Regions from separate parts of the Geodermatophilus sp. SYSU D00779 genome, predicted to be linked through region 2. Evidence: predicted binding sites of a transcription regulator. Region 2 holds the regulator's gene; each other region holds the start of a gene.
The links. The regulator LexA, encoded in region 2, represses DNA repair genes until DNA is damaged. The targets are predictions, from matches to a motif close to TCGAACANNTGTTCGA.

Region 1 (3,262 bases), on a different contig from region 2:
ACGTCGGCCCGCCCGGCGGCCAGCGCCCGGCCCACCGGGGAGTCCGGGCCCAGCAGGGCCACCAGCCCGGGCGCGTGCTCGGCGGCCAGCGCGAGTGAGCTCACCGGCTCCCCGCGCGTGCCACGCAGGTGGGTGGCGCTGGTCAGCCGGCACAGCGACCGCCACCCCGCGCCGTCCCGGGCCAGGAAGGTGACCCGCGGCAGCCGCGGGTCGACGCTCGACCCGCCGCGGGCCGGCGAGCGGCGTCCGGCGCGGCCGCGTGCGTCGTCCGGCGCCCCCGGCCGGCGAGCTCGCGCCCGCTGCGCCGAGTGCACACCGCCGACCACGGGGGCCAGGGCCGGCGGGACGGCCGAGTCCACCGAGGGCGTCACGGCCAGGTCCACCCCGAACAGCGGCCGCACGTCGGCCGCCCGGCAGGCCAGCGCGAACTTCACCGCGCCGTAGAGCCCGTCGCGGTCGGTGAGCGCCAGGGCCCGCATGCCGTGCTCGGCCGCCCGCTCGACCAGGTCGACCGGGTGGTTGGCCCCGTACTGCATGGAGTAGCCCGAGGCGACGTGGAGGTGGACGAAGGGGTCGGGCCTCACCTCCCGTTCCGGTGCTCGGACCCGCCGACCACCCGGGGACGCGCGCGCCGGGGCGACTCCGGTGACGGCGTGCTGCCCAGGGCGTTCTCCACGACGGCGAGGAAGGCACGCACGTCGCGGACCAGATCGTCGGCCTCGCGGTCGGTGACGGCGTGGGACAGCCCGGCCTCGGCGGCGGCCCGCTTGGCCGCGCCGGCGGCGAAGAAGGTGGCCCACTCCCCCAGCTCGGGCGCCACCTGGCCGAGCAGCACCCAGGCGCTGCGCGGGCGGCGCCGTCCGGACTCCGGCCGGGTGCGGGCGGCCAGCACCGCGGCCGCGGCGCGCAGCGCGCCCAGGTGGGCGGTGGCGTAGCGCTGCCGGGCGTCGGCGCTCGCCGCCGCCTCGGCCAGCGCCCGGGAGGCCTGGTCGAGCAGCTGGCGGGCGGCCGGGGGCAGCGGCGGGGGCAGGGGCAGCTGGTCGGCCATGACGCGGACGGCCCCCATCAGTCGTGCACCCGCACGAGCGACCAGCGGTTGTCCGCCGACTCCCAGCTGAGGTCGAAGACGCCGGCGAAGCTCATCCGCGACCGGCCGGCCCGGACCGCCTCCACCCGCCACACCTCGCGGCTGGCGACCAGCTCGGCGGAGGCGCCACCGGCTCCCGCGGCACCGCGCTGCCACCACGGGGCGGTCTCCACCCACGAGTCGAGCAGCTCGCCGACGACGTAACGCGACTGCCCGCGCCAGAACTGCGCCGGCCCGAGCGGCCCGCGCTCGACCTGCACCTCCTCGCCGACCCGCTCGCCGACCCCGCTCAGCACCCGGCTCATGACAGACTCCCCACCCGCTCCGCCGCCCCACCGGCCCCGGCCCGCCGCACCGGGCGGGGAAGGACCCGGGTGCGGCGGGGGGCCGTCGTGGTTCGAACGCCTGTTCGAACCACGACGAGTACACCCTGCCGGCACCGACGACGTCAAGCGGGGCGCGCGGCCGGGTGCGCCGGCCGCACGGGGAGCCCGGGCCCGCAGCAGACCGCCCCGGCCGATGGCAGGATCGACGCATGAGCCGACCCGAGCACCCCCGGGTGGCCGCCATCTCCGCCCTCCTGGCCGAGGCCGGCGCGACCGGGCAGGTGCTCGAGCTGACCGGCAGCGCCCGCACCGCTGCCGAGGCGGCCGGAGAGCTCGGCGTCCCGGTCGGGGCCATCGCCAACAGCCTGCTGTTCGACGTCGACGGCGCGCCGCTGCTGGTCCTCACCAGCGGCGCCCACCGGGTCGACGTCACGAAGGTCGCCGGGCTGCTCGGCGTCCGCGACGTGCGCCCGGCGTCGGCCGACTCCGTGCGCCGGCACACCGGCCAGCCGATCGGCGGTGTCGCCCCGATCGGCCACCCGGAGCCGATCGGCACGCTGGTCGACATCGAGCTGGCCCGGCACGACCGGGTCTGGGCCGCCGCCGGACACCCGCACGCGGTCTTCCCGACCAGCTACGAGGAGCTGCTGCGGCTCACCGGCGGGACCGCCGCCGAGATCGGGGACGGCCCGGTGGCGCTGCCCGAGGAGGTGTCCTCGTGACCGGGACGACGCCCGCGGCGCGGGTCACCGAGCTGCCCACCGGCTGGCTGCGCGACCACATGCACGAGGCGCTGGCCATCTACGGCGAGGCGATGGGCTACAGCCCCTCGGTGGTCGCCGGGCGGTACGGCTACGCCATCCAGCACACCGAGCGCCCCGGGTTCCGCGCGGTCGGCGCCTTCGTGGAGACCCCCGACGGGGAGGTCCTCGTCGGGTTCGGCTACGGCTACCTGGTCGCGCCCGGCCAGTGGTGGCACGACCAGGTGCGCGCCGCGCTCGACCGGCGGACGGCGAAGCGCTGGCTGCCCGGCGCCTTCGAGGTCTGCGAGCTGCACGTGCACCCCGCCCACCAGAGCCGCGGCCTGGGCCGCCAGCTGCTGCACGCCCTGGTGGCCGGCCTCCCCTACCCGGCGGCGCTGCTGTCGACCCCGGACAACGACACCAAGGCCTTCCGGCTGTACCACGCCGACGGCTTCGTCGACCTGGCCCGCAACCACCGCTTCCCCGGTGACTCGCGCCCCTTCGCCATCCTCGGCGCCCGCCTGCCGCTGCCGCCCCCGGCACCGCGGTCCGACCGCACGTGAGCGAGCTCGCGAGCTCACGCAGGGGCGCAGCAGGGCTGCCACGGCCGACGAGCGCCGGCGAGGGGGCCGTGGACGTCGATGCTCCCGTCGACGCCGTCGTCGTCGGCGCCGGGCACAACGGGCTGGTCGCCGCCTGCTACCTGGCCCGCGCCGGGCTGCGGGTGGAGGTCCTCGAGCGCGACGAGGTGCTCGGCGGCGCGGTCTCGACCGTGGAGCGCTGGCCGGGCGTGCGGGTCGACCGCGGCTCCAGCGCGCACGTGATCGTCCGGCAGAGCGGCATCGTCGAGGAGCTCGACCTCGCGGCGCACGGCCTGCGCTACGTCGACTGCGACCCGTGGGGCTTCGCGCCCGCCCCGTCCCCCGGCGACCCCGGCCCCGACGGCCGGCCGCTGGTGTTCTCCGTCGACCTGGACGCCACCTGCGCCTCGATCGCCGACGCCTGCGGGCCCGAGGACGCCGCCGCCTACCGGCGCTTCGTCGAGGTGTGGGCCCCGCGCAGCCGCGCCGTCGTCGGCTCCTTCGCGCGGCGGCCGACGGTGGGCG
Region 2 (3,262 bases):
GTCGGCTACCTCGGGTGGCGGTTCCGCACCGTCGTCCCGCTGGTGCGGGTGCTGTTGGCGCTGGTGCTGCTCACGGTCGTCGTCTACTCGTTCAAGTACGGGACCGGCCGGACGGCCCCGGCCTACCCCGGGTCGTTCTTCCACCGGGACGGCGCCTCCTACCCCTCCGGGCACGTCGCCAACGCCGTGCTCATGTGGGGGGTCGCCCGCTGGCAGGTGGTGCAGTACCGACTCGCAGCGTGGGTGCAGCGGACCGCGCGGCTGCTCAGCGTCGCCGGCCCGGTGGCCACCGGCGTGGCCATGGTGTCCCTGGACTTCCACTGGGTCACCGACGCCGTGGTCGGAGCGGCCGTCGGCGTCCTGCTGTTGGGCGTGGTTCACCTGCTCGACGCGGTCCTGGTGTCACGCTGGATCGGTGCCCGAGCTGGCCGGTCGTCCGCGTAGCGGAGCCAGGGGGCGACGCCTGGGGGCCGGGACCGGTCTCGCGCTGACGCTCGCCCTCGGCCCCGCCCTGCCCGCGTCCGCCGCACCGGCCGATCCGGCTGCACCCACGACGCGCTGCCAGCTCACCGACCCCCGGCTGCCCGAGGTCTCCGGGATGGTCGAGGTGGGTGACCGGATGCTGGTGCACAACGACGGCGGCGACTCGCTCGACGTCTACGTGCTGGACGGGACCTGTGCGGTGGTCAGCGTGCACTCCGCGGCGGTGGACCCCTACGACCCCGAGGACATGGCGCTGGCCGTCGACGGGACCGTCTGGCTCGCCGACACCGGCGACAACAACGGCACCCGGACGACGGTCGCGCTGCTGGCCCTGCACGCCGACGGCAGCAGCTCGGTCTACCGGCTGGCGTACCCCGACGGCCCGCGGGACGTCGAGGCGCTGCTGCTCGCCCCCGACGGGACGCCGTACCTGGTGACCAAGGAGGTGCTGGGCGCCAGTGAGGTGTACCGGCCGGTGTCGGCGCTCGTGGAGGACGGCACGGTCGGCCTCACCGAGGTCGGCGACGCGGAGTTCCTGCCGACCGGGACGCCGGGCGGCCCGGTCGGCCGCGCCGGCCAGCTGATGGTCACCGGTGGTGCGGTCTCTCCCGACGAGCGCTGGATCGCCCTGCGCACCTACACCGACGCCTACGTCTGGCCGCTGACCGGCTCGGACGTGGCCGGTGCGCTGGCGGGGGAGCCGCGCCGGGTCGCCCTGCCCGAGGCGGCCCAGGGCGAGGCGATCAGTTTCACCGGGGACTCCGCGGCGATCGTCGTCGCGGGGGAGGGGCTGGCCAGCGACGTCACCGTGGTGCCGCTGCCGGCCGAGGCGGCGCCCTCGTCGTCGTCGGCGGCCACGGACGGCACGGGCTCCGGCCTGCTGTCCGGCGACGACGGCCCGCCCCCGGTGGCCGCGGCGGTCGCTGCCGCTGTCGTGGCCGGCGTGCTCGTCTGGCTCGGGGGCGCGCTGGTGCGCCGGCGCGACTGAGGCCTCGGCCCTCCCGCGTCCCGGGGCTCCGGCCGGGGCCTGCCGTCCGGAGCGGCTGACGACCAGGTCGGGCGCTCGGCCGCTGGCGCGGCGGTCACCGCGCCGGCGGCCCGTCGGCCCCGTCCCGGGGCCCGTCCCGAGCGTGCGAGGGGTGGGTGGGACGGGGCCCTTCGTCAGACCCGGCGGAGCACCGTGACGACGCGGCCGAGCACGGTGGCGTCATCCCCCGGGATGGGCTCGTACGCGGGGTTGTGCGGCAGCAGCCACACGTGTCCGTCGCGCCGCTTGTAGGTCTTCACCGTCGCCTCACCGTCGATCATGGCGGCGACGATCTCGCCGTTCTCCGCGGTCGGCTGCTGGCGCACGACGACCCAGTCGCCGTCGCAGATGGCGGCCTCGACCATCGAGTCACCGGTGACCTTGAGCATGAACAGCGTGCCCTCGCCGACCAGCTCGCGGGGGAGCGGGAAGACGTCCTCGACCGCCTGCTCGGCCAGCACGGGGCCACCGGCGGCGATCCGGCCGACGAGCGGGACGTAGGTGGGGGCAGGGGTCTCCTCGGCGCCGGCGGGGGCCACCACCGTGGGCGCGGGCGCGCCGGGGGTGTCGCCGGGCAGGCGGACGTCGAGCGCGCGCGGGCGGTTGGGGTCGCGGCGCAGCCAGCCCTTCTTCTGCAGCACGCTGAGCTGGTGGGCCACCGACGAGGCCGACGACAGCCCCACGGCCTCGCCGATCTCGCGGACCGAGGGCGGGTAGCCGCGCCGCTCGATCGAGTCGCGGATCACCTCGAGGACCCGCCGCTGCCGCTGGGTGAGCCCGTCGCCGCTCTCGCCCCGGTCGGGGAAGGTGCGCACCGACGCCGTCTCGGCCCGCTCCGGTGCGGCGGTCCGGCTCCCGGACGCGCGCCGCGACGAGCCGCCTCCGCCCCGGACACCGCCGCCCGACGTCCCGCTCGTGCCCGCCACGTCTCCTCCTCGCCGGCCGTGTCGTCACGGCCCTGTCGACCTGCGCCCGCCCGGGGAGCCGGACCCGGCCGGCTCCACTGCGTGGGACCGCTGCCGGCCCCGGCCCCGCCGGCGCCCTCGCGGCGACGGCGGACGGGTGCTGCTACGGACCGTAGCGCCTCGGAGCCGGTACTTCAAACGTGTGTTCGAAGTCGGCGTGCGGTGTCGGGTCGACCTCGTCGGGGGGATGCGGTACACATCGCACGGACGTTCGATCGAACGCGTGTTCGAGCAGCGCCGGGTCGATGGAGGAGGAGAGGTCATGGCGAGCGTGCGGCAGGCCGTGCTGGAGTTCGACGCGACGGTCCGGGTCCCGTGGCGTCCGTTGCTCGGGTCGGCGGACGACGGCCGTGCGGCCGGGTGCGGGCACCCGGGCCGGGCGACGGCCGCGTCCGGGCGCCTGCCGCAGACGCCTGCTGCGTCGGGGCCGGCCGGGACCGGCCCCCGCGTCGCCGGTCACCTGCGGCCGGTGCCCGACCGCCCGGCGGGCCCGGAGCCGCGCACCGCGGACCCGGCTCCCTCGGGCCGGGGTGCCGGCCGGGCACCCGCTCGGCGGGAGCCGACGTCCTCGGGCGGCCGTCCCGCCGCGTCGCGCCCGGTGCCGGCCCGTGCCGTGCGCGGGGGCTGCGCCACCCCGGAGCGCGCTGCGGTCCCGCGGCTGCGTCTGACCCGCCGGGGGCGCCGGCTGGCGCTCGCCCTGGCCCTCGGCGGCGCCGTCGCGCTCGGCGTGCTCCTCGCCCCGCTCGTCGAGGGCCCGGACGACGGTGGACTCCAGCTGGCCGGCGAG
Region 3 (3,262 bases), on a different contig from region 2:
GCCGGCGAGGCGGCGCTGTGGTCGCCGGGGGAGGACCACACGTCGGGGTCCGACGAGGGGCTGACCGCCGTCGTGGTGCAGTGCCATGTCCGTCCGCTGGCCGGCGAGGGGGTCCCGTGACGACCCTGACCCTGCACGCGACGGGGCCCATCGGGCCGGACGAGGTCTGGGAGCGCTACGCCGTCCCCGCGCGCTGGTCGCAGTGGGCTCCGCAGATCACCGGCGTCGAGGTGCCGGTGCCGCGGTTGGTGGCAGGCGTGCGGGGCGGGTGCGCGGGCCGGTGGGGGTGACGCTGCCCTTCGTCGTCGACGCGGTGGACGAGGCGGCCCGGCGCTGGTCGTGGACGGTGTCCCTCGGCCCCGTGCGGCTGCACCTGCTGCACTGGGTCACCGAGGGTCCGGACGGCGGCAGCACGACGGGGCTGCGGGTCTCCGGGCCGGCGCCGCTCGTGGTCGGCTACGCGCCGCTGGCCCACCTGGCGATCGGCCGGCTGGTCCGCGCGGTGCGCTGACGCCTCCCCTCATCGGGGTTGGAGCGAGCCGGCCCGCCGGGGTGCACCGCCCGGACACGCCCTCGTGGACGCCTCGTCGGCCGCGGGACCTCGACGGCGCCTGGTTCCACCACCGGTTGGGCGCTGCCGGCGGTGACGCGCTCGCCGCAGCGGCGCTGTGCCGGTTGCTCGGGGAGGAGTGACCGGTCACGGCGCGAGCTGCTCGTGGACGAGCACCCGGACGCCGGACGGCGTCACGTCCTCGCGGTGGACGCGGAAGCCGAGCCGGGTGGCCAGCGCCCGGCTCGGTGCGTTGTCGGGGTGGACGACCGCGGTGAGGCGGCGAGGGTCGCTCCGCCGGTGTACCGAGCGACGTCCGGGTCGGCGTACACCTCGGCCAGTGCCTCGCTGTGCTGACCGGAGAGGGGCGGCATGAGCAGCCGCTCGGTCTCGAGGTGCACGGGCGCACGGTGGTTGGGGCGGACGTCGACGACTCGCGTCAAGACCATGAGCACATCTGTGGACGAGCCGCTGACCTGGGGATCCGCGTGGCTCACTCTCCCCCGATCGGCTAGACTTCGAACAGGTGATCGATCCGGTGGGAGGTGTCGTGGCCAGGTTGGCGGTGCGGGCGGACGACGACCTGCACGCTCTGGACGACGGCGCCCTGCTCGACCGCACCGCTGGATTGATCCGCGAGCGGAACCGGATCGACGCCGAGCTGGTCCGCACGATCCGCGTCGCGGATGCGCGGCAGGCGTGCGAGCACGACGGGCTGAAGACGATGCCAGCGTGGCTGCGGAACCACACCCGACTCTCGGCTGCGGCAGCCGCTGAGCTGGTCCGGTCCGGGCGTGCACTCGAGCACCTGCCGGCGCTGGGGGCCGCGTTCGCGGCCGGGGACGTGACCGCCGACCAGGTCGCCGCAGTGGCCCCCATCGCGCGTGACGAGCACCGGGTCGCCGCCGCGGAACAGGATGTGGACCTGGCCGAGATCGACGCCGCGCTGACGGCGATCGCCACCTCGCAGCCGCACCAGGTGCTCGGGCAGGCGGTGAATCGCTATCTGGCGATGCTCGATCAGGACGGCCCCGAGCCCGACCCGACCGAGGGGCGGCGGCTGGCCATCACCAAGCACGCCGACGGCAGCATCACCGGCCGGTTCGACCTGGACGCCGTCGGCGGGGAGAGGCTGCAGACCGCGCTGGAGTCGGTGGTGCAGGCCGGCCGGTGCGCCGGGGACGAACGCACCCGTCACCAGCAGCAGGCCGACGCGCTGGTGCAGCTGTGCGACAACCAGCTGGCCGCCGGCTCCCTGCCGACCTTGCGCGGCCACAAGCCGCAGGTCATCGTCACGATCGGCGTCGAGGACCTGGCCGGCCCGGCCACCGGGCCGGGTGCAGCCGAGACCGGGTTCGGCGCGACGATCTCCGCCGCCCGTGCCCGCTGGCTGGCCTGCGACGGGCAGGTCACCCGGATCGTCATGGGCCCGGACGGGATGCCGCTGGACTACGGGCGCAGCCTCCGCTTGGTGCCACCCCACGTCCGCCGCGCCGCCGAGGTCCGCGACGGAGGGTGCGTGTTCGCCGGCTGCGGGGCCCCGACGTTCTGGTGCGACGTCCACCACCTGCTGGCCTGGATCGACGGCGGCGAGACCGACCTGGAGAACTCCGCGCTGTTGTGCGAGCGGCACCACACGAAGGTCCACCACGGCTTCCGGGTCGAACGCCGACCCGACGGGCGATGGCGCACCTGGCGACCCGACGGCACCGAGATCCTCATCGGCCCCGGCCGCACCGGTCCACCGCTGGCCACCGCAGCCTGACCGACCGACGACGCACGACAGCCGCGCGTTCCACGTGGAACGCGCGGCTGCCGTGCGTGCGCAACCGGGTCGCGCGCCGGGCGATGTGGTGGCCGAGAAGCCGGAGATGCGGCGGACGGGCGTCGAGGGCGGGACCTACAGTGCGTCCCGTGCGGGGGCTGGTGGAGGCGGTGCTGCCCGCCCGGATGGGCACGCCGTTCCGCTGGCTGGTCGGGTCGTCCTGGGTGGGCAACCTCGGCGACGGCATCGCCCTCGCCGCCGGGCCGCTGCTGGTCGCCGGCCAGACCCAGGACCCGCTCCTCGTCGCCCTGGGCGCCCTGGCGCAACGGCTGCCGTGGCTGCTCCTCGGCCTGCAGGCGGGCGTCCTCGCCGACCGCGTCGACCGCCGGCGGCTGCTCATCGGCGTGGCCCTGGCCCGCGGCGGCATCCTGCTCGGCCAGCTCGTGGGCGGGCTGCTCGCCCGGGCCTGGGGCGTCACCGGGCCGTTCTGGTTCGGCTTCGTCGGCTCGGCGGTCATCCTCGCCCTCATCTGGCGGCAGCTCGCCCACGTCGCCCACGCCGGCGAGGAGGCGTCCACCGCCTCGGTGTCGTGAGCGAGTGGGGCCCGGAGGTCCCTCGAGGAACGACGAGGGGCTCGGCGTGGCAGGGGAACGGCACCTGATCGCGGTGTGGTCCGGGGGACCACGGTGTCGTCGTACGGTGCGGTCATGGGCGTCACGCACGAGGTCACCAACCAGGTCCCGCCGCTGGTCGGTCACGACCCCATCGCCGGCGACGCCGCCCTGGCCGAGGCCTGCGCCCGGTACGCCGACGTCGCCACCCTCGACTCGCTGAAGGCGCTCGGCGCGCTGGCCGGCAGCGAGCAGGCGCAGGAGTGGGGCCGGCTGGCCAACGAGAACCCGCCGCGGCTGAGGACGCACGACCGGTACGGCCACCGGGTCGACGAG

Region 1: a site for LexA is predicted at 1,485-1,500, ahead of ACI79G_RS02840 (DUF6504 family protein). Genes of this name have one in related genera too.
Region 3: a site for LexA is predicted at 1,069-1,084, ahead of ACI79G_RS11855 (DUF222 domain-containing protein). Genes of this name have one in related genera too.

What each region holds. Positions count from the first base shown of each region.
Region 1 covers NZ_JBJGZQ010000003.1:61,096-64,357, reverse strand. Annotated here, with positions in the region: gene ACI79G_RS02850 (DNA polymerase III subunit alpha) at 1-584, opposite strand, end outside; gene ACI79G_RS02845 (SAV_6107 family HEPN domain-containing protein) at 581-1,066, opposite strand; gene ACI79G_RS02840 (DUF6504 family protein) at 1,066-1,392, opposite strand; gene ACI79G_RS02835 (YbaK/EbsC family protein) at 1,623-2,135, shown strand; gene ACI79G_RS02830 (GNAT family N-acetyltransferase) at 2,132-2,719, shown strand; gene ACI79G_RS02825 (phytoene desaturase family protein) at 2,788-3,262, shown strand, end outside.
Region 2 covers NZ_JBJGZQ010000013.1:51,443-54,704, forward strand. Annotated here, with positions in the region: gene ACI79G_RS12165 (phosphatase PAP2 family protein) at 1-444, shown strand, start outside; gene ACI79G_RS12170 (hypothetical protein) at 599-1,471, shown strand; gene lexA (transcriptional repressor LexA) at 1,645-2,436, opposite strand; gene ACI79G_RS12180 (LysM peptidoglycan-binding domain-containing protein) at 2,738-3,262, shown strand, end outside.
Region 3 covers NZ_JBJGZQ010000012.1:138,229-141,490, reverse strand. Annotated here, with positions in the region: gene ACI79G_RS11875 (cupin domain-containing protein) at 1-120, shown strand, start outside; gene ACI79G_RS11870 (hypothetical protein) at 117-290, shown strand; gene ACI79G_RS11865 (hypothetical protein) at 287-511, shown strand; gene ACI79G_RS11860 (hypothetical protein) at 745-951, opposite strand; gene ACI79G_RS11855 (DUF222 domain-containing protein) at 1,089-2,315, shown strand; gene ACI79G_RS11850 (MFS transporter) at 2,465-2,908, shown strand; gene ACI79G_RS11845 (acyl-CoA dehydrogenase family protein) at 3,023-3,262, shown strand, end outside.